DNA from 3 places in the Bradyrhizobium sp. BRP20 genome. Region 1 is predicted to be linked to each of the others. Evidence: predicted binding sites of a transcription regulator. Region 1 holds the regulator's gene; each other region holds the start of a gene.
What was found. Region 1 encodes LexA, which represses DNA repair genes until DNA is damaged. Its sites were predicted from a motif close to TGTTCNNNNTGTGTTCNG; they were not measured.
Positions count from the first base shown of each region.

Region 2: I6F33_RS17455 (single-stranded DNA-binding protein) is a predicted target of LexA. The motif match lies at 3,925-3,942, and genes of this name have one in related genera.
Region 3: I6F33_RS35235 (DNA recombination protein RmuC) is a predicted target of LexA. The motif match lies at 3,728-3,745, and genes of this name have one in related genera.

Region 1 covers NZ_JADYVY010000006.1:204,963-211,864, forward strand. Annotated here, with positions in the region: gene I6F33_RS16670 (SgcJ/EcaC family oxidoreductase) at 1-168, shown strand, start outside; gene I6F33_RS16675 (ComEC/Rec2 family competence protein) at 292-2,565, shown strand; gene I6F33_RS16680 (GAF domain-containing protein) at 2,572-3,513, opposite strand; gene I6F33_RS16685 (hypothetical protein) at 3,731-4,165, opposite strand; gene lexA (transcriptional repressor LexA) at 4,554-5,255, opposite strand; gene glp (gephyrin-like molybdotransferase Glp) at 5,432-6,640, opposite strand; gene I6F33_RS16700 (hypothetical protein) at 6,772-6,902, shown strand, end outside.
Region 2 covers NZ_JADYVY010000006.1:365,500-372,401, reverse strand. Annotated here, with positions in the region: gene gyrA (DNA gyrase subunit A) at 1-2,197, opposite strand, end outside; gene I6F33_RS17465 (DUF2306 domain-containing protein) at 2,367-2,765, opposite strand; gene I6F33_RS17460 (low molecular weight protein tyrosine phosphatase family protein) at 2,929-3,258, shown strand; gene I6F33_RS17455 (single-stranded DNA-binding protein) at 3,276-3,770, opposite strand; gene I6F33_RS17450 (outer membrane protein) at 4,219-5,001, shown strand; gene I6F33_RS17445 (outer membrane protein) at 5,240-5,929, shown strand; gene I6F33_RS17440 (outer membrane protein) at 6,149-6,902, shown strand, end outside.
Region 3 covers NZ_JADYVY010000028.1:32,024-38,925, reverse strand. Annotated here, with positions in the region: gene dapE (succinyl-diaminopimelate desuccinylase) at 1-973, shown strand, start outside; gene truA (tRNA pseudouridine(38-40) synthase TruA) at 1,144-1,881, opposite strand; gene fmt (methionyl-tRNA formyltransferase) at 2,020-2,943, opposite strand; gene def (peptide deformylase) at 3,080-3,607, opposite strand; gene I6F33_RS35235 (DNA recombination protein RmuC) at 3,776-4,969, shown strand; gene I6F33_RS35230 (GIY-YIG nuclease family protein) at 5,103-5,405, shown strand; gene I6F33_RS35225 (MFS transporter) at 5,601-6,902, shown strand, end outside.

The sequences.
Region 1 (6,902 bases):
GCCGCGCAGGCCGGCCCTGATCTGATCAACATGGCCGCGACCATCACGTTCGATCTCGCGGGCGAGCGGGATGATCTCGTCGTCAAGATGAGCTGGGTCATCATCCGCGAGGACGGCGAGTGGAAGATCGTCAATCACCACGCCTCCTCGCAGGCGCCGCTGATCTAGCAACGGGCGCCAGCCCGGAGAAAAGTAGGGCGCTCTTCGCCTGTTCCCGATCCGTACCGCTATTCGTGCAGCCGCACGGTCCGGTAGCCTCCGCAGCCGTCGCGTATCGTAAGGTGCAGGGGAATGGCGGAGCCGGGCCGGCCAGGACGGTCCCAGGGAGTTGCCGGGACGTGGCCGGTCGGCCGCGCGGCCGGCGGTTTTGCGCCGGTGGGCTTTGGCATCTGGCCGGCGATCATCGAGACGCTGCGCCAATGGGCTCGGGGCGAGGCCGGGCCTGGCCGGCTGTTGCCGTGGGTGCCGGTCGCCTTCGGCGGCGGCATTGCGCTTTATTTCGCCGCCGATCATGAGCCGGTGCTGTGGGTGGTTGCCGCCACAGCCATCGCGCTAATGCTCGGCGCGGTGCTGCTCCGGCGGAGCCGGCTGTTTGCGCCCGCCATCATGCTCGCGGCGGTCGCGGCTGGTTTTGCCGTGGCGACCTGGAAGACCGCGCGTATCGCGCACACCGTTTTGGCAAAACCGCTCTATTCGGTGTCGCTGTCGGGCTTCGTGGAAGCGCGCGACATCCGCGAGCGCACCGACCGTTTCGTGCTGCGCGTCAGCGCGATGGAGGCGCAGCGCAGCGACGTCAAGCTCGAGCGCGTCCGCCTCTCGGTGCGCAAGGGCACGGCGCCTGAGGTTGGCAGCTTCGTGCAGCTGAAGGCGCGGCTGCTCCCGCCGATCTCGCCGGTGCGCCCCGGCAGCTATGATTTCTCGCGCGACATGTTCTTCCAGGGCATCGGCGCCTCCGGCTTCGTGATGGGCGCGATCACGGCGTCCACACCGCCGGATGGCGGCGGCCTGCGGCTGCGCTATGCCGCCTTCATGCAGGGCCTGCGCGACGCGATCGACGCGCGCATCCGCGCAACGCTCGAAGGCGACAACCGCGCGATTGCGACGGCGCTGCTCACGGGGCGGCGCGATGCGATCACCGCGCCCGTGAACGATGCCATGTTCGTCTCGGGACTCGGCCATGTGCTGTCGATCTCCGGCTATCACATGGCGGTCGTCGCCGGCGTCGTCTTCTTCGCGGTGCGCGCGCTGCTGGCCTTGATCCCGGGGCTGGCGGCCGGCTCTGCCATCAAGAAATGGTCGGCCGCCGCGGCGCTGGTCGCGGCCGCGTTCTACCTGTTGCTGTCGGGCGCGGAGGTTGCGACGCAAAGATCGTTCTTCATGACGGCGGTGGTGCTGATCGCAGTGATGGTCGACCGCCGCGCCATCACCTTCCGCACGCTGGCGGTTGCCGCGCTGATCGTGCTTGCGGTCGCGCCGGAGGCGTTGGTGCATCCAAGTTTCCAGATGTCGTTTGCGGCAACGCTCGGGCTGGTGGCGCTGGTGCAGATCGGCATGCCGAACCTGCTCGCCTCGCCCGATCATTCCGCGACGGCGCGGATCGCGTTGTGGGGCGGCCGCGAGATCGCGATGCTGTTCCTGGCCTCGCTGATCGCGGGGCTCGCGACCACGCCATACGCCGCCTTCCACTTCCATCGCGTGACCCCATACGGCGTGCTCGCCAATCTCGGCGCCATGCCGGTGGTCTCGGCGCTGGTGATGCCGGCCGGGCTGTTGGGGCTGCTCGCGGCGCCCTTCGGGCTCGACGGCGTGTTCTGGTGGTTGATGGGGATCGGCATCGAGTGGATGGTCCTGGTCGCGCGCTGGGTGGCGGCTCTGCCGGGCGCCGTCGGCCGCATTCCCGCCTTCGGGATCGCGCCGCTGATCGCAGCGAGCCTCGGGCTCATCGTGATGGGCCTGTTGCGCACGCCCTTGCGCTGGTCCGGCGCCCTGGTGCTGCTGGCAGCGATCCTCTGGGGACTGTCGGTGCGGCAGCCCGATATCCTGATTGCCGGGGATGGCGCGAGCGTCGCGGTCCGGGGCGGGGATGGGCGCTTGCAGGTGATCCGCGCCAGCAAGGACAGCTTCCTGCTGAAGGAGTGGTTGGCTGCCGATGCCGATCCGCGCGATGCCGGCAACGCCTCGTTGGCGAGCGGGGTGTCGTGTGACGAGTCCGGCTGCGTGGCGCCGCTCGCGGACGGACGACTGATCGCGTTGGCGACGCGTATCGACGCGCTGGCCGATGATTGCAGCCGCGCCGCGCTGGTGGTGACGGCGCGGCCTGCGCCACCCGATTGCGCGGCGATGGTGGTCGATCGGGCGCGTCTTGCCAGTCAGGGCGCACTGGCTCTGACGAGACGCGGCGAGGGCTTTTCGGTGCAGGCGGTGAGGACGAGGGGAGCAAGCCGTCCCTGGCTGCCGGCCGGCGCCGGCGAGGGAGATTTCGACGGCAGCCTCGTGCCGAAGGCGGCCGTGCCCCGCAACCGGGACGCAACGCCATCGGAGGCCGACTTGCAGGCCGACGATTGACGCGGATCACAAATACCAGGCCAGCACGGCGTCAAGCCTTCCGTTGCCGATAACCGGCAGGGCCACCATTCGGCTCAGCCCGGCTGCGCAGGCTTCGGAGCCGGCGATCGAGCCGTCAGAGGTGAGATCGTCGTTGAGCGCGGGCATGCCGGCGGCCCAGGCGCCGCCGATGCTGCCTTCGCCCCTGGCGATGGACTGCGCCGCATAGCGTGCGGCGAGGTCGGTCTGCGCGCTGCAATCGCCGGCGCGAAAGACCAGCGCCGAACGGTCCTCGTTCGGGACCCAGATCTCGAAGCGTCGTGCAATCGGCGTTGCCTGCGCGGAGAGGAATGTCAGAACCCAGGTCTGGTCGGTACCGGTTCGGTAGGGCACGCCGACGCCGAGATTGATCCCGACCTTGGCGGCGTCCTCCCAGCGCAGGAAGCTCTTGGCGTCGTGCAAGTCCTTGATGATCAGCGGCAGGCCCGCCTTCCAGGTGCGTCCGGGCAGGCCGAAGCCGCGCGGAAATCTGGTGTGGCGGGAGTTGAATTCGAACATGTCCGCGGTGCCGTAATAGCCATCGACGAGCCCCATCTCATGCGAGAGATCAGGATCGTTGTGCCAGAGTTCGATCGCGCCGACATGCGCCTCGTCGTCGCCGCAGAACAGCACCAGCACGGCTTGCAGGAATTCGCCCGCGAACACCGGCACCGCCACGCCGCAGGTGAGGCTGGCCGCAGCGGCCTGATCGGTCCGCTTGAAATAGGAGTTGGCGAATTTCGTGAGGATGACGGGGTGGCCACAGGCCCAGGCCTTGCCTGGAAGTCCCTCGTCATATCCGAAGTGCAGCTCTTCGCTGACGGCTTTGAACGCGGACAGCCCATCGTCGTAGAGGCCGCCGCCGAATTCCAGCCGCATGCGCGTCCGGTCGGGTACCCAGAGTTCAACGACGCGAATGAAGGTCTTCATCGAGCGTGTCCGCCGCCTCAAACCACGACAGCATCGGTCATTTGGCTGCGGAGCGGACGTTCAAAATGCGGGCAGCACGGCCCAAACTTCGTGCGACGACGAGGCGCGGCGGTGGGCTCGCCGATCGAATGTCCTGAAACACAAACTTGCCGGGCTCGCCGGCCTCGGCCGGCGACGGCAATTTCAATCCCGGGCTCGGCCTGTCGGCCGAAGGGCGTCAGCCGATCGGCAGGCGCGTGATCGTGGGCCGCGTGTCGGCGACGATCTGCGGCTTGTGCTCGCGCTCGGGGGCTGCCTGCGTCACCGGCAATTGCAGCACGGTCGCGCGCTGGCCTTCGACGAGCTGCGTCACCAGCACGTATTTGCCGTCGGGGAATTCGATCGCGTCATGATGGCGATCGGGAATGTGCGGGTCGATCTTGCCGAACTTGCCGACGCGAGAGTTCACGGTGCGCGTCCAGATCCAGCGGTTGTCGTAGCGGACATTGTCGGCGAAAGCGAGCTCCGTCCCCGGCAGCAGACAGACCGCGACGGAGGGATCGGCTTCGGAAGCGAAACCGCGCGTCGAGGTGCCGCGGAAGGTTGTCGTGACGATCGTCTCGCCGACTTCGGCGGGGCGCGTCGCGACGGCATGCAGGCTGTAGTCACACATCGGGTGCTCCTCATGCTGGGATAGCGACCCGCGTCTCTTTCGAGGCGCAGGCCTCTATCAGAGTGGAAGCATACAACGCTCTGCTCGGTTATGGGCAAATCTGCGGCTCGCGTCCGCAGCGCGCGATCACATTATCTTTCCCGGATTCGATAGGAACAAACCTCGCGTCCTTGCATTCGGCCGGAGCTATCAGCACTGCCGGCACAACTCTACCGGTGAAGCAGAGCGAGATTGCTGCGCGCCTGCGCGGGCGAATGTCGCGCGGGAAGATGGACCGGACAGCCGGCGCAGAACCAGAGAAACCGTCCAGCCGGAGCGGACAAGTATCCGCTCCGATCCTGGATGCCGATGCCGATCGAAACGCGCGCGGCGCTTGATGTTTCCCGTATCAGTACTTCCGGTAAAGCCCGATCAGCTTGCCCTGGATCTTCACGCGGTTCGGCGGAAGAATGCGGACCTCGTAGGCGGCATTGGCGGGCTCGAGCGCGATCGAGGCGCCGCGGCGGCGGAAGCGCTTGAGCGTGGCCTCCTCGTCGTCGATCAATGCCACCACGATGTCGCCGGTATTTGCGGTCTCGTTGCGCTGGATCAGCGCCATGTCGCCGTCGAGGATGCCGGCCTCGACCATCGAATCGCCGCGCACTTCGAGCGCGTAGTGCTCGCCCGAGCCGAGCATGTCCGGCGGCACGCTGATGGTATGGCTGCGGGTCTGCAGCGCCTCGATCGGCGTGCCGGCGGCGATGCGGCCCATCACGGGCACCGCGACGGGGCGCTCGCCCTCGTCCGCGGGCGGGCTGGAGCTCGCGCGCACCTTGCCGAGATTGCCCTCGATCACGCTCGGGGTGAAGCCACGGCGATTGCCGGCGGCGGCCTGGAGCTCGGGCAGTTTGATCACCTCGATGGCACGGGCACGGTTGGGCAGGCGGCGAATGAAGCCGCGCTCCTCGAGCGCAGTGATCAGGCGATGGATGCCTGACTTCGAGCGCAGGTCGAGCGCATCCTTCATCTCGTCGAAGGACGGCGGCACGCCGCTTTCCTTCAGACGTTCGCTGATGAACCGCAGAAGCTCGTATTGTTTGCGCGTCAACATCTCGACCAAAGTCCCCCGGTTGATGTCGTTCGATTCCGACACGATGAAGTCGGCACTAAGCCGCTACATCCTCGAAACAAATCATGAACGGACACTATATGTTCGATATGTGTTCCGCAACTGCTTAATTTATGGTGAACGCGGCCAAGCTCGCGGAATGCGTGTGGCTGGGCGGCTCAGACGGGCAGCCGGAGCACCTCGCAAGGCGTGCCGGCCTCGGCCTTCGGCGCGAACGGTGCGCGCACCAGAAGTACCTGTGCCGCAGCGAGATTCGCAAGAAGGGAGGAGTCCTGATGGCTGACCGGAAGGGCGACGCGCGTGCCGTCGTCGCGCTCCTCCAGCCGCGCACGCAGATAGTCCTCGCGCTGGTCGTTGGCGGCGAGATCGCGGCCCAGCACGGCGCGCTCGCGCCGATGATGAATCGCTGAACGGCCCGACAGGGCGCGAATCAAGGGGACCATGAACAGGAAGGCGCACACGTAGGACGACACGGGATTGCCGGGCAGGCCAATCACGCGCATCGCGCCTATCCGACCGTGCATCATCGGCTTGCCCGGCCGGATCGCGATCTTCCAGAACGCCATCGCGATGCCTTCGCCCTTGAGCGCCTGCTGGACCAGGTCGTGGTCGCCGACCGAGGCACCGCCGGTCGTGATCAGGATGTCGGCGCCGCTCTCGCGCGCGCGGCGGATGCCGGCGGACGTCGCCTCCAGTGTATCGGCGGCAATTCCGAGGTCGATGGTCTCGGCGCCCTCGCTGCGGGCGAGCGCATGCAGGGCATAGCCGTTGGAATAGACGATCTGGCCGCGACCAGGCGTGGTGCCCGGCATCACGAGCTCGTCGCCGGTGGCGAGAACGGCAACCCTCGGGCGGCGGATGATGGCGAGATGCGGATGATTCATTCCGGCGGCAAGGGCGAGATCGCGCTCGGTGAGGCGGATTCCCTTGCGCAGCAGCACGTCGCCTTCGCGGAAGTCGACGCCTGCAGGGCGGATGTGCCGGCCGAAAATGGCGGCTTCCTTGATCGTCACATGTTTGCCGTCGGCAGCTGTGTCCTCCTGGATCACGACGGCATCGGCGCCGTCGGGAACGACGCCGCCGGTGAAGATCCGCACGGCTTCGCCGGGGCCGACGCTTCCCGCGAGCGGCCGGCCCGCCGCGACCTCGCCGACGACGGTCAACCTCGAATCGTTTGCCGCGTCGGCCGTGCGCACGGCATAGCCGTCCATCGCCGACATCGCCTCCGGCGGCTGCGTGCGCCGCGCCGCGACATCGCGGGCTAGCACACGATGGTAGGCCTCGTCGAGGCAAACCATCTGTTCAGCCAGCGGCTCGACGCCGGCCAACACCGCGGCAAGCGCGTCAGAAACCGGCATCAGGGCCACGGGCGAACTCCGCAACAAATCAGGACTGGGTCGGCAAGTTCTAGCCGAGCGGAGGAGCTGAAGCAAAAGGCCTCCCTTGCCAGCCAGGAACCACACTTCCTTTTGGTCTCGACCCGGCTTATCTTCTGCCAATGACAGAACTGCTCGAAAAGGCGCTGAAGGCCGTGCGGCGGCTTCCTGCGGATAGCCAGGACGAGATTGCACGCGCCATGTTGGCGTTGAGCGACGCCGGAGAGGAGGCTGAGGAAGTCGATCCCGGTCA
Region 2 (6,902 bases), 160 kb from region 1:
CGCCGAGCGCAATACCGCGCACGCCCATCGAGGTGCGCCCGGTGAATACGCGCACATCGGTGACGGGGAAGCGGATGCACTGGCCGCCGGCAGCGGTCAGCAGCACGTCGTCGCGCTCGGTGCAGATCTGCACGTCGACGATCGCCTCGTTGTCGTCGAGCTTCATGGCGATGATGCCGGAGCGGCGGACGTCGACGAAGTCGGACAGCTTGTTGCGCCGGACGTTGCCGCCCGTGGTCGCGAACATCACGTCGAGCTGGCCCCAGGTCGATTCATCCTCCGGCAGCGGCATGATGGTGGTGATGCGCTCGCCCTGCTCCAGCGGCAGGATGTTGATCATGGCCTTGCCGCGCGCGTTCGGCGCGGCCATCGGCAGCCGCCAGACCTTTTCCTTGTAGACCTGGCCGCGCGAGGAGAAGAACAGCACCGGAGTATGGGTCGAGGCGACGAAGAGCCGGCTGACGAAATCCTCGTCGCGGGTCTGCATGCCGGAGCGGCCCTTGCCGCCGCGGCGCTGCGCCCGATAGGCCGACAGCGGAACGCGCTTGACGTAGCCCGCATGCGAGACGGTGACGACCATGTCTTCGCGCTGGATCAGGTCCTCGTCCTCGACCTCGCCCTCCTGCTCCATGATCACGGTGCGGCGCGGCGTTGCGAACTCGGCCTTTACCTCGGCAAGCTCGGTCTTGATGATGTCCAGGATGCGCGCGCGTGAGCGCAGGATCGCGAGATAGTCGCCGATCTCCCCGGCGAGCTTCGACAGCTCGCCGCCAATCTCGTCGCGGCCGAGCGCGGTGAGACGTGCGAGACGCAATTCGAGGATCGCCCTCGCCTGCTCCAGCGAGAGGCGGATCGTGCCGTCCTCGTTGATCCGGTGACGCGGGTCATCGATCAGCGTGATGATGTCCTCGACGTCGCGCGCGGGCCAATCGCGCGTCATCAGGGTGTCACGGGCCGCCGCCGGTGTCGGCGAGGTGCGGATCACCTTGATGATCTCGTCGATGTTGGCGACCGCGATGGCGAGGCCGACCTGCTCATGGGCGCGCTCACGCGCCTTGCGCAGCTTGTACTTGGTGCGCCGGGTAACGACCTGCTCGCGGAAGCCGACGAAGATCGTCAACATATCCTTCAAGTTCATCGTCTGCGGACGCCCGGAATCGAGCGCAACCGCGTTGACGCCGAAGCTCGTCTGCAGCGGGGTGAACTTGTAGAGCTGGTTCAGTACCACGTCGGGCACGGCGTCGCGCTTGAGCTCGATGACGACGCGATAGCCCTCGCGGTCGGACTCGTCGCGCAGGTCGGAGATGCCCTCGATCTTCTTTTCCTTGTAGAGCTCGGCGATGCGCTCGACCATCGTCGCCTTGTTCACCTGATACGGAATCTCGGTGATGACGATCGCCTCTCGATCCTTGCGAATGGTCTCGAACGTGACCTTGCCGCGCATCACGATGGAGCCGCGGCCGAGATGGTAGGCGCTGCGGATGCCCTGGCGTCCAAGGATGATGCCGCCAGTCGGGAAATCCGGGCCGGGAATGATGTTGATGAGCTCGTCGATGGTCAGCGAGGGATTGTCGATCAGCGCGATACAGGCGTCGATCACCTCGCCGAGATTGTGCGGCGGGATGTTGGTCGCCATGCCGACGGCAATGCCGCCCGCGCCGTTGACCAGCAGGTTCGGGAACCGCGCCGGCAGGACCACCGGCTCCTTCTCGGAACCGTCGTAATTGTCCTGGAAGTCGACGGTGTCGCTGTCGATGTCCTCGAGCAGCTTCAGCGCGATCTTGGTCAGGCGGGACTCGGTGTAGCGCATGGCCGCCGCCGGGTCGCCGTCGACCGAGCCGAAATTGCCCTGCCCGTCCACCAGCAACTCGCGCATCGAGAAGTCCTGCGCCATGCGCACCAGCGCGTCGTAGATCGCCTGGTCGCCATGAGGGTGGTATTTACCCATGACGTCACCGACGATACCGGCGGACTTCTTGTGCTTCTTGTCGGGCGTGAAGCCCTGCTCGTTCATCGAGAACAGGATGCGCCGATGCACCGGCTTCAGGCCGTCGCGCGCATCGGGCAGCGCGCGCGACACGATCACGCTCATGGCGTAATCGAGGTAGGACTTCTTCATCTCGTCGAGGATGGAGACGGGGCGAATGTCCGAGGGGTGCGCCGGCTGGTCGCCGGGCTTGTTATCGTCGTCAGCCAAGGGGGAATCCGGTGAGGGTTTGTCTGGGAATCATATAGCGCATCACACCCCTGATAACCACCCTTGCCGAGCTCTGGGGAAGCGCTTTTTCCCACTGTTTTTCCAGAGACTTACGCCCTTCGCGCCACGGCCGCGGACGGGGCCGGAACGGACTGGGCGGAACCGGCTCTCACGCCCCGAAAGTCACCCGGTGCATGATGCGCCCAGGCACCAGCGTGAACAGTCCCGCCACCACCAGGGCGCCGAAGAAGATGAAGATCATCATCCGCCGGTGGTCGGCGACGCGATGGGTGCGCGCACGCCATACCGCCAGCGGCAGCACCGCCAGGGTGAAGATCGACAAGAAATGGATCGGGCTGAACGGCCCGACCAGACGGATCTCGTGGATCCAGAACGACGAGGCGGCCACGAACACCATCAGGACCACCCAGATCCAGCCGATAGTCCGGTGCGGCAGCGTGCCCTTGGGGGCGGAGAACTGGAAGAGGCCAAGCACAAGGGCGGCCATTGCGGCAAAGGCATGCAGCGGGACCACCGGCGCGGCCTCAAGCAGCGGCGCAAGGCTCATGCAGGGCTTCCTCGTGTCCGGCGGAGGCGCACATAAGCTTAGGCCGGAAAAGCCGTCGACCAAAGAACTGTATTTATGTAGCAGGAACTCTCGGAAGCCCGCCCGAAAAGCACTAACCAATCATCCCGCCGATACCTGACCGATCGTCTCCGAGAGCGGCAAAGTGACCAACGTCCTTTTCGTCTGCAGCGCCAATCGCCTCCGCAGCCCTACCGCCGAGCAGGTGTTTTCGACCTGGCCCGGGATCGAGACCGACTCGGCCGGCATTTCGAACGGCGCGGACGTCTTGCTGTCCGCCGAGCAGATTGAATGGGCCGACGTCATCTTCGTCATGGAAAAGACCCACCGGACCAAGCTGAACCGGAAATTCCGGTCCAGCTTGAACAACAAGCGGGTCATCTGTCTCGACATTCCGGACGACTATGAATTCATGGATCCTGTCCTGGTGCGGATCCTTGAAAACCGAGTTGGCCGTTATCTGCGCCGAGACTAGCCGCCTCTTCCCAAGTCCTAGAACGGGATATCGTCGTCCATGTCGCTGTTGCGGCCGCCGCCGGCGGCAACGGGACGGCGCGGCGCGCTGCTGACGGGTCCGGAGGAGCCGAAGTCGCCGCCCGGCTCGTCGCCGAAGCTGCCACCTCCGCCGCCGCCACCGCGGCCGTCCAGCATCGTCAGCGTTGAGTTGAAGCCCTGCAGCACGACCTCGGTCGAGTATTTCTCGACGCCGCTCTGGTCGGTGTACTTGCGGGTCTGGAGCGCGCCTTCGATGTAAACCTTTGCGCCCTTCTTCAGATACTGTTCGACGATCTTGCAAAGCGGCTCAGAGAAGATCACGACGCGATGCCACTCGGTCTTCTCCTTGCGCTCGCCGGTGTTCTTGTCGCGCCAGGTCTCCGAGGTCGCGATGCTCAAATTCGCGATCGGCCGCCCGTCCTGGGTGCGGCGGATTTCGGGATCCTTGCCGAGATTTCCAACCAGAATGACCTTGTTGACGCTTCCCGCCATCGCCGCTCTCCACTCCGAATGCCACTGAATTTCAAAAGGGCGAATCCGCTGCCCGCGTTCCTCTGCGCCCGCTAGGGCGACCCTATACGCTTGCGGGCACCGATCAGCCTGCCACCCCCAAGGTTATCCCCACATATAGCATCGCGCGCACGTTTGTTCCAGATTTGTTCTTCGGCACGAGCGAGCGGAAATTTCCCGCATGTCCTCTCATGCCACAAAAAAGGACAGCCCTCGAATGGAACCTTTTTGGGTTCCCGAGTATGGCAAAAACCATTTAACATTCATCAAGTTGGAACCCATTCAATCAATCCGCGAGTGTGGCATTCCGGAGACGGACTCTGCCCTTTCCTTAGGCTACCTTTGCCTTGGAATTGATTCATATGGGTGTCGCGTCTGATCAGCCGCTTCGGGGACTTTCATGAAGCGGACGAAACTTGGGGAGACTGCAATGAATAAGATTCTTTTCGGCGTAATCAGTGCAATGGCATTGGGGCTGTCGGCTCCGGCAAGCGCGGCGGATATGGCTGCGCGTCCCTACACCAAGGCTCCGGCCCCGGCGGTCGCCGCGGTTTACGACTGGAGCGGCTTCTACATCGGCGTCAACGGCGGCGGCGGCACGAGCCGCAAGTGCTGGGACTTCGTGACCCCGGTCACGGGCGTTCTGGTGGCTGAAGGCTGTCACGATGCGACCGGCGGCACGGTCGGTGGTCAGATCGGCTACCGCTGGCAGTCGGCCAATTGGGTGTTCGGCCTCGAGGGCCAGGGCAACTGGGCTGACTTCTCGGGGGACAACGTCAGCCTCCTCTTCCCTGGAAGCGCTTTGGTCACCGGTGATCGTAACCGCTCTCACATCGATGCTTTTGGCCTGATCACGGGCCAGGTCGGTTATGCCTGGAACAACGTGCTGCTCTATGTGAAGGGCGGCGCCGCCGTAGTCGGGGACAAGTACGACGTCTATGCCGCGCCTAGCACGCCTGGCGCCGGCACGCTGCTGGCGTCGGCTCGCGAGACCCGCTGGGGCGGCACCGTTGGCGCCGGCCTGGAATTCGGATTTGCTCCGAACTGGACGCTCGGCGTCGAGTACAACCACATCTTCCTCGGCGACCGTACGATCGCCTTCACGACGCCTGCGGGCGTTGCCTTCGGGAGCGATCGCATCAGTCAGGACGTCGACATGGGTCTAGTCCGCCTGAATTATCGCTTCGGCGGCCCGTTGGTCGCGAGGTACTGATATCCCACCTATCGTGAGCGAAACGAAGGGCCGGCCCCAGCGCCGGCCCTTTTTTTTGCAGCACGACGGCTGGATGTAAATAAGTCAGCAACCATCACCTTTTCCGCTGTTGTGGCTTTTCGGAGACACAACTTGCGGCTTTGGTGGTGTAAAGACGGCGTCAGTTGGGCCGTTTGAGTCCGCTGCCCTTCCGCCACGGAAGGCAACAACAGAAACTGGGACTGGGATTAAGTTGAAAATGAAGAAGGTTTTGTTGGCTTCGGCCTGTGTATTCGCCCTTGCGGCCCCCGCTTCGGCTGCTGATCTGGCAGCCCGCCCCTACACCAAGGCCCCCGCGCCTGTGGCCTCGGTCTACAACTGGACCGGCTTCTATCTCGGTATCGTCGGCGGCGGCGCCTGGGAAGCCTCGTCGGGCGACCCGAAGATGCAGGGTGGCTTCGTCGGCGGCACCGCCGGTTACAACTGGCAGACCGGCAACGTCGTGTTCGGCATTGAGGCTGACGGCGCGTGGGCTGATGTCAGCGCTTCGGCCACTGGCGCCGTTTTCGTTCCGGGCGTCGGCGTGGTTGCGGCGACGGCAAGCTCGAAGACCGACGCGATGGGCACCGTGCGTGGCCGCATCGGCTGGGCCGTCAACAACGTGCTGCTCTACGGCACCGGTGGTTACGCTTGGATCGACAACAAGCTCAGCTTCACCGCGCTCGGCGCGACCATCTCCGAGAGCAAGTTCCACTCGGGTTGGACCGTCGGTGCTGGCGTCGAGGCGTTCTTCGCTCCGAACTGGTCGGTCAAGGGCGAGTACCTCTATCGCAGCCTCGGCGGCGAGACCTACTTCTCGGGCGCCGTGCCCACCGGCACGCTCAACTTCCACACCGTGCAGGTCGGCGTGAACTATCACTTCGGCGGCCCGGTCGTCGCGAAGTACTGATCACGACCGACGTCACATCGTCACGAAAGGCCGGCCTCGCGCCGGCCTTTTTGTTTGTTGCGGCCGCCCGTTTGCTCACGTTTTCGAAGGGGTGTGGCCGCTGGGCGACACAACCTTTGGCTTAAATGGTGTAAAAGCAATGACGTTGCTTGGGTCATAAGTCCGCTGCTCTTCCGCTCTCCGGAAGACCGGAATGAGAAATGGAAGTGGGGAATGGATATGAAGAAGCTTTTGCTGGCTTCGGCCAGCTTGTTCGCACTCAGCGCGTTGGCACCGGCCTCGGCGGCCGATTTGGCGGCCCGCCCCTACACCAAGGCTCCGGTGGCACCGATCGCGGTGTACAACTGGAGCGGTTTCTACCTCGGCGCCAACGCCGGCGGTGGCTGGAGCCGCAACTGTTGGGATCTCACCAGTGTCGGCCCCTTCGTGGTCGCTCCGGCGGTGGCCGAAGGTTGTCACAATGCGACCGGCGCACTCGTCGGCGGCCAGATCGGTTATCGCTGGCAGTCCGCCAACTGGGTGTTCGGTCTCGAAGCCCAGGGCGACTGGGCTGACCTGAAGGGTTCGAACATCAGCTCGCCTGCCGCGCTCGCGCCGCTGGTGAACGAGACCAGGATCGACGCCATCGGCCTCTTCACTGGCCAGGTCGGCTATGCCTGGAACAACGTGCTTTGGTACGTGAAGGGCGGCGCTGCCGTCACTCACAACAAGTACACTGGCAGTTTTGGCGGCGTTACGCTCGACACCGCGAACGAAACGCGCTGGGGCGGTACCGTCGGCACCGGCATAGAATTCGGCTTCGCCCCGAACTGGTCGCTCGCTGTCGAATACAACCACCTGTTCATGGGCAGGCACAACGAGACCTTCACCTTCCTCGGCGTGACCACTCGCACCGACAGCATCAAGCAGGACGTGGACATGGCTACCGTTCGACTCAACTACACCTTCGGTGGCCCGGTGGTCGCGAAGTACT
Region 3 (6,902 bases), on a different contig from region 1:
CATCACCTTCGCAGGCCACACCGATGTGGTGCCGCCCGGCGACGAGAGCGCCTGGAGCGTCGGCGCGTTCTCCGGAGAGGTGAAGGACGGCGTGCTGCATGGCCGCGGCGCGGTCGACATGAAAGGCGGCATCGCCTGCTCGGTCGCCGCGGTGCTGGAGCATCTCGCCGCCAACGGCGGCAAGCCGCGCAGCGACGGAAAGGGCTCGATCTCGTTCCTGATCACCGGCGACGAGGAAGACGTCTCGATCAACGGCACCATCAAGCTGCTGAAATGGGTCGCCGAGCGCGGCGAGAAATTCGACCATTGCGTGCTCGGCGAGCCTTCCAACGTCGAGACGCTCGGCGACACCATCAAGATCGGCCGGCGCGGCTCGCAATCCGGCACGCTCGTCGTCGACGGCGTGCAGGGCCACGTCGCCTATCCGCACCGCGCCTCCAATCCGGTGCCTGATATCTCGCGGCTGATCGTCGCGATCTCCGACGAGCCGCTCGACCATGGCAGCGCGCAATTCCAGGCGTCCAATCTCGAATTCGTCTCGGTCGACGTCGGCAACAAGGCCTTCAACGTCATCCCCGGCGAGGCCCGCGCAAGATTCAACATCCGCTACAACGACAACCACACCCAGGCGAGCTTGCGTGAATTGGTGGAGACGCGTCTCGCCAAAGCCTGCGGCAACCGCATCAAGGCCCGCATCGTGTGGGAGCCCTCCAACTCGAACGTGTTCGTGACCAAGCCGGGTCCGTTCACCGATCTCGCGGTCTCCGCGATCAAGGAGGTGACGGGACGCAAGCCCGAGCTCTCGACGTCAGGCGGCACGTCGGATGCGCGGTTTATTTCAAGCTATTGCCCCGTGATCGAGTTCGGCCTGGTCGGGCAGACCATGCACCAGGTCGACGAGCGCGTGCCGGTGGCGGATCTGGAGAGGCTGACGAAGGTGTATCGCGGGATTTTGGCGCGGTATTTTGCTTGAGGCAGTGTTGCCTCCACAAACACGACCGTCATCGCCCGGCTTGACCGGGCGATCCAGTATTCCAGAGACGGCAGTGATTGAGCCGAGGCCGCGGCGTACTGGATGCCCGGTCAAGCCGGGGCATGACACCGAGGTTTGGCGAGAGCATGCCCACTCTCTGCGCCGCTCGCCTAATAATCCACCTTCATCAAATACAGCCCCTCAGGCGGGGCGACGATGCCGCAGGCGGTGCGGTTGCGGGCTTTGAGTGCGGCGGAGAGATCGTCGGCGGTCCAGCGGCCCTCGCCGACCCAGACCAGGGATCCCACCATCGAGCGCACCTGGCTGTGCAGGAACGAGCGCGCCGAGGTGATGACGTTGATCTCGCGGCCATCGCGGATCACGTCCAGCTGGTCGAGCGTCTTCTCCGGCGATTTGGCTTGGCACTCGGTGTCGCGAAAGGTGGTGAAATCGTGCTTGCCGAGCAGGCGCTGCGCCGCCGCGTGCATTGCGTCGGCATCGAGCTTGCGCGGCACGCGCCAGGCGTGGCCGACATCGAGCGCGAGATTGGCGCGAGTGTTGACGATGCGATAGCGGTAGTGGCGCTTGACCGCCGAGAAGCGCGCCTCGAAATCGTCGGGCACGATCTCGGCCTCGAGCACCGCGATCGGATGCGGGCGCAGATGCGCGTTGAGCCCGTCGCGAAAACGGCCCGGCGGAAACTGCTTGTCGACGTCGACATGCGCGACCTGGCCGCGCGCATGCACGCCGGCATCGGTGCGGCCGGCACCGTGCACGCGCAGATCCGCCCCGGTCATCGCCTTCACGGCCGCCTCGAGCGCGCCCTGCACCGACGGCAGCGTGTCCTGCACCTGCCAGCCGAAGAACGGCGCGCCGTCATATTCGATGGTGAGCTTGTAGCGGGGCATCGTGTCCAGTTTCGTCGTCATTGCCCGCCTTGTGCGCTGTTGCGCACTGGGGCGGGCAACCCAGTACTCCGCAGCTTATCCGATTGACCGAGAAGCCTCGGCGTACTGGATACCCCGCCTTCGCGGGGTATGACAGTGTCAGGTGAATTTGGATCCCGCCTTTAACGGCACGCCGCGCAGGAAGTCCGCGGCCTGCATGCGGGCCTTGCCCTCGCGCTGCAGCTCGATGATGCGGATGGCACCGTCGCCGCAGGCGACGGTAAGCTGATCGTCGAGCACGTCGCCAGGCGCGCCGGAGCCTTTCGCCAATTCGCAGCGCAGGATTTTGACGCGGGCATCGTCAAGCTCGCTCCAGGCGCCGGGGAACGGCGAGAGGCCATGGACGTGGCGCAGCACTGCGCGCGCCGGCTTTGTCCAGTCGATCCGCGCCTCCGCCTTCTCGATCTTGGCGGCATAGGTGGCGCCGTCCTCGCTCTGCGCCTTGAGCTGGAGCCCGCCGCGTTCGAGCGCGGCCATCGCGCGCACCATCAGGTCGGCGCCAAGGCGGGACAGACGATCGTGCAGGTCGAGCGCGGTCATGTTGTCGGTGATCGTGATGCGCTCGGCCATGGCGACGTCGCCGGTATCTAAGCCGACATCCATCTTCATCACCATCACGCCGCTCTCGGCATCATCAGCCATGATGGCGCGGTTGATCGGCGCGGCGCCGCGCCAGCGCGGCAACAGCGAGGCGTGCAGATTGTAGCAGCCGAGTTTTGGCGCATCGAGGATCGCCTGCGGCAGGATCATGCCGTAGGCGACGACAACGGCCGCGTCGACATCGAACGCGCGGAACTCCGCCAGCGCCTGCTCGGACTTCAGCGTCTTCGGCGTCAGCACGGGAATGCCGAGCTTTCGCGCGGCCTCCTCGACCGGCGTCGGCTGCAATTGCAGGCCGCGCCGGCCGCCCGGCTTGGGCGCGCGGGTGTAGACCGCCGCGATCTCGTGGCCATGCGCGACCAGCTCGAGCAGCGTCGGCACGGAGAAATCGGGCGTGCCCATGAAGATGAGGCGGAGGGGCATGTGACGAGACAATCCTTGAAACGAGCAAGGTACTCGTCATGGCCGGGCTTGTCCCGGCCATCCACGTTCGTCCTGCTCGCGGCGGCAAAGAACGTGGATGCCCGGGACAAGCCCGGGCATGACGGCGGAGGAATTATCACTCCGCCGCGCGCTTGGCGGCTTTCTCGAACTTCTTCATGACGCGGTCGCGCTTGAGCTTCGACAGATAGTCGACGAACAGCACGCCGTTGAGATGGTCGATCTCGTGCTGGATGCAGGTGGCGTAGAGGCCTTCGGCATCCTCCTCGTGCACCTTACCGTCGAGATCGGTGAAGCGCACGCGCACTTTCGCGGGACGCTCGACCTCCTCGTAATATTCGGGAATCGAGAGGCAGCCCTCCTCGTAGACCGACAGTTCCTCGGACGAGGCGATGATCTCTGGATTGATGAAGACGCGCGGCAGCGGCTTAGTCTCGCCGTTCTCGTCGCGCTTGGCGAGGTCCATGGTGATCAGGCGCAGCGGCTGCGCGACCTGGATTGCCGCCAGCCCGATGCCGGGCGCGTCGTACATGGTCTCGAACATGTCGTCGGCAAGCTTGCGGATCTCCGCCGTGACCTTCTCGATCGGCTTGGAGACCAGGCGCAGCTGCTTGTCGGGCAGGATGATGATTTCTCTGAGGGCCATGGCCGCGATTTAAGCCGCGCGCCGGATGCGGTCAATGCGGCCCGGAACCCGTTAACCCCTCGCTAACCATAAAACTTCACCTTTCATTAACCATGAAATTAGGGCCCGGTTAACCCAGAATGTTCCCTCTTCGTTCGCGAGAGCGCAGCGAATCGGCTACAAGGCGGCATGAACGAGATCATTGTCATGCTGGGCGACTGGCCGGTGCGCATCGTCGATGCGCTGATCGGCTTCGGTGCGCTCGTCCTCATCCTGCTGGTTGTGATTGCGGTTGTGATCGCGCGCTCGGGGCGGCGTGGCGCGGAACTCGCCATGGCGAACGCAATCCGTGCCGACGAGCTCGAGGAGCGGCTCGCCCAGGTGCTGCACGCCCAGAGCGAGGCCTCGGGGCGGGTCGACGCCATGACCCAGGCGCTCGCCGGCCGCCAGGCCGAGATGGCGCGCGCCGTCAACGAGCGACTTGATTCGGTGACGCATCGGGTCGGCCAGTCCATGGAACATTCGACCCGCAACACCATGGAGAGCCTGCGCGCGCTGCATGAACGGCTCGGCATCATCGACAACGCGCACAAGAACCTCACCGACCTCACCACGCAGGTGACCACCCTGCGCGACGTGCTCGCCAACAAGCAGTCGCGCGGCGCCTTCGGCCAGGCGCGGATGGAGGCGATCGTCCAGGACGGTCTGCCCAAAGGCTCCTACGAGTTCCAGTTCACGCTCTCGACCGGAAAACGACCGGTCGTGTTCCTGCCCGACCAGCGCCCGCTCTGCATCGACGCGAAGTTTCCGCTGGAGGCGATGACGGCGCTGCACGACGCCCGCACCGACGAGGAGCGGCGCGTTGCCACGCAGCGGCTGCGCGGCGACGTGATGAAGCATGTCAGCGACATCGCGGAAAAATACCTCGTCACCGGCGAGACCCAGGAGATGGCGCTGATGTTCGTGCCGTCGGAATCGGTCTATGCCGAGATCCATGACGGATTCGACGACGTGATCCAGAAAGCCTATCGCGCCCGCGTCGTGCTGGTATCGCCGTCGCTGTTGATGCTCGCGATCCAGGTGATGCAGCAGATCATGAAGGACGCGCGCATGCGCGATGCCGCCGACCAGATCCGCACCGAGGTGATCAAGCTCGGCGACGATTTGGGGCGCCTGCGCGACCGCGTGCTCAAGCTGCAAAAGCATTTTGCCGACGTGAACGAGGACGTCCGCCAGGTGCTGATCTCCGCCGACAAGATCGAAAAGCGCGCAGGCCGCATCGAGGAGCTCGATTTCAGCAAGAGCGATGCGCCGGAGACACCGCGGCTGGTGGCGACGGGAGCGGCAGAGCTGTTTCCGCGCAAGCTCCAGGCGGGGGAGTGAGACTAGGGCACACTGTCGTGCCCCGCGAACGCGGGGCACCCAGTACGCCGTGACGATCGTTGTTAAGCCGACGTGCCGGTGTTTACTGGATCGCTCGCCTTCGCGGACGATGACGGCGGAATGGAAGGCGAAGATGGATCCACGCCAGTACGACGTGTACATTCTCGCCAGCCGAATTGGCGGCACGCTCTATATCGGCGTGACGAACGATCTCATCCGCCGGGTGGCGCAGCACAGGTTGAAGGTCATCGAAAGCTTCACGGAAAAGTACGACGTCGCCCGACTTGTCTACTTCGAGCAGTTCGACGATCCCGAGAATGCGATCAAGCGGGAGAAGCGGTTGAAGAAGTGGAATAGGGCCTGGAAGGTCCGCTTGATCGAGCAGCATAACCCAAACTGGGATGACCTCTATCCTGGGATAGCCGGACCATCATGATGGCGTCATGCTCAATGTCATGCCCCGCGAAGGCGGGGCATCCAGTATTCCGCAGCCCGTGTGGTTGAACCGAGACGCCGCGGAGTACTGGATCGTCCGCCTTCGCGGACGATGACACCGAGCGTGTTGGAAGCTCTCCCGTCTCACCAGCTACCGCGAGAGTCTTTTCCCCCAGAATCTGCTAACACGCCCCCCATGACCGCACCCGACGCGACCTCCCCTGCCGCGGCTTCTGCCGCCTCGTCCTCCTGGCGCGACAGCCTTGCCGTTTACCTGCAGCCGCGGGTGCTGATCGTGCTGTTTCTCGGCTTCTCCTCGGGGCTACCGCTGGCGCTGTCGGGATCGACGCTGCTGGTGTGGATGGCCGAGGCCGGGGTTGATCTTGGAACGATCGGGCTGTTTGCGCTGGTTGGAACGCCCTACACGCTCAAATTCCTGTGGGCGCCGCTGGTCGATGCGCTGCATGTGCCGTTCTTCACGCATGCCTTCGGACGCCGCCGCGGGTGGCTGGTGTTTTCGCAGCTGCTGCTGATCGGCGCGATTCTGCTGTTGGCGCTGACCGATCCGGCACGTTCGCCGCTGCTGGTCGCGCTTGGTGCGCTGCTGGTCGCGACGATGTCCTCGACGCAGGACATCGTGGTCGATGCTTTCCGCGTCGAGAGCCTGCCCGAAAGCGAGCAGGCCGCCGGCATGGCCGCCTATGTCGCCGCCTATCGCATCGGCATGTTGGTATCGACCGCAGGCGCCCTGTTCATCGTCACCGGCTTCGAGGCGATCGTCCCTCGTGGCGCTGCCTGGATGTGGGGCTATGTGGTGATGGCGGCTCTGGTGCTGATCGGCACGGTGACTGCGCTCGCCGCTACCGAGCCCGCACAATCCGCGCGCGCCGAGGCCGCCACGCAGGACGAGGGCGCGCTCACGCGGGTGTTCCATGCGGCGCTGGGCGCGTTCTCGGAATTCCTGCGACGCAAGGAAGCATGGGTCGTGCTCGCCTTCGTCGTGCTGTTCAAGTTCACCGACGCGTTCTCCGGCAACATGACCGTGCCGTTCGTCATCGATATCGGCTTCACGCGGAACGACTATGCCGTGATCGTCAAGGGCGTCGGCATCATCGCGACCCTGGCCGGCGGCTTTGCCGGCGGCTTCGTGGCCCGACGCTATTCGCTCGCGACCAGCCTGTGGATCGGCGGCATCGTGCAGGCGATGTCCAATTTGTCGTTCTCGTGGCTTGCGATTGTCGGCGTCAACGAATGGGCGCTGACGCTGGCGATCACCTCCGACAATTTCTGCAACGCCATCGGCACCGTGATCTTCGTCGCCTATCTCTCGGCGCTGTGCCAGAACCCGCTGCACACGGCGACCCAATATGCACTGCTGACGGCGCTCGCCGCCGTAGGACGGACCTATTTGTCGTCGGGCGCAGGCTATCTGGCGAAAGCGACGGGCTGGCCGATGTTCTTCGCGATCTCCGTCCTCGTCGCCATCCCGAGCCTGATG